DNA from 2 places in the Heyndrickxia faecalis genome. Region 2 is predicted to be linked to the other one. Evidence: predicted binding sites of a transcription regulator. Region 2 holds the regulator's gene; the other holds the start of a gene.

Region 1 (3,423 bases), 160 kb from region 2:
GGCTCGGTCTTATTTTTAATCCGCTTAATATTGGCTTTATGGCGGTAAATAATGAAAGAGGCAAGCGCCAGAACGATGACGAACAGCGGCCAGTCATGTGTTACAATCATATAAATGAGCGTATACAGGATGCCAAAAACAGCCGCCATGATAGAAGAAAGCGAAACGTATTTGCTCCATTTTAATGTAATCAAAAAAACGATGATGACCATGACAAACAATGGCCATTGATAGGCAAGAACAACGCCGGCGGAAGTTGCCACCGCTTTGCCGCCTTTAAATTTGGCAAATACCGGAAGCATATGGCCGATAACAGCGATCATCCCGATTAAAAGCGGGTGCACCGTATGCTCCAGGCCAAAAAAGTGGGGCAATAAGGTGGCGATTGTCCCTTTCAGAATATCCACCACTGTTACGACACTGCCGGCTTTGAACCCGAGCACACGGAACGTATTGGTCGCACCGAGATTTCCGCTGCCGTGTTCGCGGATGTCTATACCGTAAAAAAGCTTACCAACGATCAGGCCTGTCGGGATTGAGCCGAGCAGGTAAGCCAAAAGGATCATCAGGACAATATTCATGTACAAAACTCCTTGGAAAAAATCTATGCTTATTGTAGCATGTTCTTAAAGGAAAGAGGAATATTTTTTGCCGATTCCGTGCAGATTTTCTAACCGAGCAGGAATTGGAAAAGATCAAGCGAATGTTTAAGTTGGGATCAGACTGGCGAAAGTACAAGAAAGGAGAGGTGTTGATCAAATGGCAATCGAAAATCCGAGCAGGGAAGAAATCAGGGAAATTTTACAAAAAGCAAAACGAATTGCAGTGGTTGGCTTGAGCAATAACCCGGAAAAAACATCTTATACGGTAGCCAAAGCCATGCAGGATGCCGGCTATGAGATTATTCCGGTCAATCCGAAAGCAACGGAAATTCTCGGGGAAAAGGCTGTCCCGAGCTTAAAAGATATCGAAGGCCATGTGGACATTGTGGATATTTTCAGGCGGCCCGAATATTTGCCGGAGCTGGCACGGGAGTTTGATGAAATCGATGCGGACGTTTTCTGGGCGCAGCTCGGCATCGAAAACGAGGAAGCATACCGGTTTTTAAAAGAAAAAGGCTATACCGTTGTGATGAACCGCTGCATTAAAGTGGAACATGCCCTGACAAAATAGGCTTTTTCAAGCAGGCGCCAGCTTAAAGGGCGCTTGCTTTCTTTATATTTTCCCAATAAAACGGCCGTTTACTGGAGAAGTTTTTATAACCGTTGCTTTGCCCCTCCCGTTCCCGTCATTTCCGCATGCCCTTTTACAAATTCCGTTTTATCGTTAAAATGAGTATGATAAAAACGGCAAATGATGTTATAATGAGAACGAATATTTGTTCTTATGAACGCCGGTGCACGTGCTTTGCAATTGAAAGGGGAATAGATGTGGCGAAGAAACAAAATATATTGGAATATAATGATGATGCAATCCAGGTGCTGGAAGGGCTGGAGGCCGTAAGGAAAAGGCCGGGCATGTACATCGGGTCGACCGATGCGCGCGGTTTGCACCATCTTGTCTATGAAATCGTCGACAATGCGGTGGATGAGGCGTTGTCCGGGTACGGAAACCATATCATCGTCAACATTCACAAAGATAACAGCATCAGCGTCCAGGACTTCGGGCGCGGCATGCCGGTCGGGATGCACAAGCTCGGTAAGCCGACGACAGAAGTGATCTTGACGATTTTGCACGCCGGCGGAAAATTTGGGCAGGGCGGCTATAAAACGAGCGGCGGCCTGCACGGTGTCGGCGCGTCCGTCGTCAATGCCCTGTCGGAATGGCTTGTTGTTACCATACATCGCGACGGTTACGTGTATGAACAGCGTTTCCGTGACGGCGGCAAACCGGAAACAACGCTCGAGAAAACCGGGAAAACCAATAAGACCGGCACAACGATCCATTTTAAACCCGACCCGTCCATTTTTAGCACCATCACTTTTAACTACGATACATTATGCGAACGGCTGCGCGAATCGGCCTTTCTTTTAAAAGGGTTAAAAATTGAAATCACTGATGAACGTTTCGGGCGGCATGATCTGTTCCACTACGAAAACGGCATTGAAGCCTTTGTCCAGTACTTGAACGAAGGAAAAGAAGTGCTCCATCCGGTTGTGTTTATCGAGGGGGAAACAAACGGAATCGAAGCGGAATTTGCGTTTCAGTTTAACGACGGCTTTTCGGAAAACATTTTATCTTTCGTGAACAACGTGCGCACGAAAGACGGCGGCACGCACGAAGCCGGGGCAAAAACGGCATTGACGCGCGTCGTGAACGATTATGCAAGAAAAACCGGGCTGTTAAAAGAAAAAGATAAAAACTTAGAAGGGACGGATATCCGCGAAGGGCTGTCCGCCATTATTTCCGTCCGCATTCCGGAAGAACTGCTCCAATTTGAAGGACAAACGAAAGGGAAACTTGGCACAAGTGAAGCCCGCTCTGCAGTTGATACGATTGTTTCGGAACACCTTTCTTATTTTCTTGAAGAAAACCCGGATACGAGCAATCTTTTAATCCGGAAAGCCATCAAGGCGTCGCAGGCAAGGGAAGCAGCGAGGAAAGCACGGGAAGAAGCGAGAAGTGGCAAAAAGCGGAAGAAATCGGAAACGACTTTGTCCGGAAAGCTGACGCCGGCGCAAAGCCGCAATCCGCAGCGGAACGAACTGTATCTCGTTGAAGGGGATTCCGCGGGCGGTTCTGCGAAACAGGGGCGCGACCGGAAATTCCAGGCTGTTTTGCCGCTGCGCGGAAAAGTCATCAATACGGAAAAAGCAAAGCTTGCGGATATTTTTAAAAATGAAGAAATCAATACCATTATTTATACGATTGGTGCCGGCGTCGGCCCTGAATTCAATTTGGAAGACGTCAATTACGACAAAGTCATTATTATGACCGATGCCGACACGGACGGTGCCCACATCCAGGTGCTGCTTCTTACGTTCTTTTACCGCTATATGCGGCCTTTGATTGAAGCGGGAAAAGTGTACATCGCGCTGCCACCGCTTTATAAAGTCAGCAAAGGCACCGGCAGGAAAGAAATCGTGGAATATGCTTGGACCGAAAAAGAACTGGATGAAACGATCAAAAAAGTCGGGCGTGGCTATATCCTGCAGCGTTATAAAGGGCTCGGTGAAATGAACGCCGACCAGCTTTGGGAAACGACGATGAATCCGGAAACGCGGACTTTGATCCGTGTCCGTATTGATGATGCGGCCCGGGCTGAACGGCGGGTGACCACGCTTATGGGCGATAAGGTCGAACCGCGTCGGCAATGGATTGAAAGCCATGTGGAATTCGGGCTTGAAGACGACACCAATATTTTAGACAATGAGAATTTGATGATTGAGGAAGGGGACATGAACGGATGAAGACGGCTGAACG
Region 2 (3,423 bases):
GCTTCAAAATCGATGTTCAATTTTTGCGGCGTTTTATCCTGGTTTTCGAATTTGATAAAAATGAATCCTTTGTTAATGACCGGGCCACCATAAGTAACTCCTGCTTCATTTTCCCCATTTGTCATATGGTCGATATCATCCCCGATTTCTTCAGCTGTATCAGTTATGATATCAATTTTTGTTCCCGAATAGTCAATGAATTTACCACTTTTGGTATTATCTCCTTCTTCGAGAAAAAGAAGCCCTTTTTCACCATCCGTATTTGTTGCAAGCTTTACTGCGTAATTAAGAATGAAAGCTTCATCCTTGTTCTCCCCAAAAATAATCTGATACATGCCGTCATTAGTGGGCCCATTTAAATACTCTCCTGTAATCTCATATTTCCCTGTGTTTTCATCAACAAAAGTAGTGTTCTTTTTAGCTGCAACCAATATGTCGGATGTCGTTTTAGCTACCGGCCTTTTTTCTGTTTCTTCAGTCCTGGCTTTTGATTCTCCTTTAGATGTTGAATTTGATTGTGTTGCGTTTCCCCCGCAGGCACTCAAACCAAATGTTAACAACCCTGTAATTCCAAAGATTATTGCTTTCTTCATTCTTCTTCCTCCTCGTGTTTTTCTCTTTGAATTTTCAAGTTCATGACCAAAATCATGACCAAAAAATGACCAAAAACATTTGAAAAGTAATGATAAATTTTGAAAGTGAAATCTAGAAACTTCCTTATATATAGGCATTATCAAAAATCATGAAAGTAAAAAAATGTAAAACACATGTTCCGCACACAAGTCCACCAATGGGAACGCGACCAGTATATCGAAATGTATTGAGCAAGAAACCCCTTGAAGCGTAAGGCTTTGAGGGGTTTTTGTTTAATGGGCATTTTTGCGTCGAACGCCCAGAAAAACAAAATGCCCATTAATTGCCCCGATTTTTCCTTCGAAAATAGATTGGAAGCCCAGAAATCCTCAAGTGTCACAGGCATTTTTGCCATCAAACTCGCATATGCTCTATTAAAAAAGAAGCAGCCGAAACTGCTTCTTTTTGATCAGTGCACCATTTGCCTGTACAGCCCGATGACAACGCCGAGAATGGTGACGTTTTTCAATATGATCGGTTCCATTGTCTGGTTTTCAGGTTGCAGCCGGAAGTAGTCTTTTTCCTTGAAAAATCTTTTTACTGTCGCTTCATTTTCATCTGTCATAGCGACCACGATATCTCCGTTGTTTGCCGTCTGCTGGGAGCGGACAATCACATAATCGCCGTTTAAAATCCCGGCATCCACCATGCTGTCCCCTTCAATTTCCAGCATGTAGACGGACTCGTCAGACGGGACAAGATGTTCCGGAAGCGGAAAATACTCTTCAATATTTTCTACAGCTGTAATCGGTATGCCTGCTGTTACTTTTCCGACAACAGGCACATTGACAACATTTTGGGCCGGTATTTCTTCATCATGGTCCAAAATTTCAATCGCTCTCGGCTTTGTAGGGTCGCGCCTGATCAACCCCTTGCTTTCAAGCCTTGCGAGATGGCCATGGACAGTTGAACTGGAAGCAAGTCCGACTGCCTGGCCGATTTCCCGCACGGAAGGGGGATAACCTTTTGTTTTTACTTCATGCTTGATGAAATCAAGTATCGCCTGTTGCCGTTTTGATAGTTTTGCCATTCTATTCACCTCGTCACAGTTTTGTTTGGCACCCGCGCTGCGTATGGGGACGTTTACGGGAGGAATGCCATTATTTGCTATTATTATATCATATTGCAGCAGATAAAACAAACGTAAGTTCGAAAAAATGTTGACGAAAAACAGGCGTTCGTTTTATAATAGAACTGGTGATTGGACGAACGAATATTCGCGGGAGGAAGATGGAGATGTCACGATTATGGAAAAAGTATAACTATGTTATGATTTTAGCAGGGCTTACGCTTGTTTTCGGATTTTTCATGATTGGAAGTCTGCGGGATCCATCCCCACACTATATCAAAATCAGCGTCACAGAGGGCGATACGCTTTGGAACATCGCCGGGCAGTATGCGGAAAAGGGCAAAATGTCGAGGGAAGCATTTATCAGCTGGGTTGAGCGTCATAATGATATTGACGGCAACATGATCAAAGCCGGCGAAAAAATTGTCATTCCAATAGAAAAAAATGAATTCAGCGATGATAATAGGGAACTTGCGATGAAATCACAACGGGAGACGAAAAAATGAAAGTTGTTTTATATTGCAGAGTAAGCACGGAAAAAGAAAGCCAGGAAACTTCCTTGGCGAGGCAGCGGGAAGAGCTGGAGAAGCTTTCGGATTCCCACGGTTTTCAAGTGGCCGGGGTGATCTGTGACCGGGCAAGCGGCTATGACCTGGACAGGCCCGGCATCCTTGATCTTCTTGATACGATTGAAAATGAAAAGATTGACGCCGTACTGGTGCAGGATGAAACACGGATCGGAAGAGGAAATGCAAAAATTGCATTGCTTCATTTTTTATATAAAAAAGGGATTAAAGTATATTGTTATGCGCAAAACGGAGAATTGGAGCTTTCGGAATCTGATTCAATGGTGCTGAAAATTGTCAGCATGGTTGAAGAGTATCAGCGAAAGCTGCATAACTTAAAAATTAAAAGGGGAATGGAGCGTGCAGTCAAAAACGGCTACCGTCCGGAAAAAAATTTAAAAGGGAAGCGGAATCCGGACGGCAGGGAGCGAAAGGAAGTGCCGGTTGAAGAAATTATCCGCCTGCGGGATAACGGCTTGACTTTTCAAGAAATTGCTGCGACTATGCGCGGTTTCGGCTACCAAGTTTCAAAAGCAACCGTCCACCGGCGTTACAGGGAATATATGGAGGAAACGGGGCATGATAAATAGTATCAAAACCGTTTCACGGGTGCGCTTTCGTTGCAGGCGGGTCCATATTTTAGTAAGATGGCATCAATTACGGATAAAAGGAGAGAAAATATGCTTTCAAAAGAAAAAATGGCAAGGATTAACGAATTGGCGAAAAAAGCGAAAACCGGCGCCCTGACAAGTGAAGAAGCAAAGGAACAGTCAAAATTGCGAAGCGAGTATTTGCAGGCGTTCCGCTCTTCATTCAGAAAAACGATTGAAAATGTCCGTGTGCTTGACCCGGCTGGCCAGGACGTTACCCCGGAAAAAATTAAGCAAATTCAAACAAAAAGAAAGCTGCACTAAAAAGGAAACCATCCTGCTTTTTTCTTACAAAATCCATACAAAATGGTAAAAGAGTTGTGTTATGGGTTTCACTTGCCTTAATATAGAGTTGTAACCCATGAAGAAAGGATGTTAACAGATGTTTGATAAAACGGACGAACTGGCAGTCACAACAATCCGAACATTGTCCATTGACGCCATCGAAAAAGCAAAATCCGGTCATCCGGGGCTTCCGATGGGGGCTGCACCAATGGCATACACC

What was found. The regulator LexA, encoded in region 2, represses DNA repair genes until DNA is damaged. The targets are predictions, from matches to a motif close to CGAACATATGTTCG.
Region 1: a site for LexA is predicted at 1,372-1,385, ahead of parE (DNA topoisomerase IV subunit B). Genes of this name have one in related genera too.

What each region holds. Positions count from the first base shown of each region.
Region 1 covers NZ_CP158453.1:2,041,378-2,044,800, reverse strand. The annotation lists gene plsY (glycerol-3-phosphate 1-O-acyltransferase PlsY) at 1-581, opposite strand, end outside; gene ABR335_RS09940 (CoA-binding protein) at 760-1,173, shown strand; gene parE (DNA topoisomerase IV subunit B) at 1,431-3,410, shown strand; gene parC (DNA topoisomerase IV subunit A) at 3,407-3,423, shown strand, end outside.
Region 2 covers NZ_CP158453.1:1,885,420-1,888,842, forward strand. The annotation lists gene ABR335_RS09175 (hypothetical protein) at 1-593, opposite strand, end outside; gene lexA (transcriptional repressor LexA) at 1,043-1,663, opposite strand; gene yneA (cell division suppressor protein YneA) at 1,870-2,208, shown strand; gene ABR335_RS09190 (YneB family resolvase-like protein) at 2,205-2,858, shown strand; gene ABR335_RS09195 (DUF896 domain-containing protein) at 2,949-3,182, shown strand; gene tkt (transketolase) at 3,301-3,423, shown strand, end outside.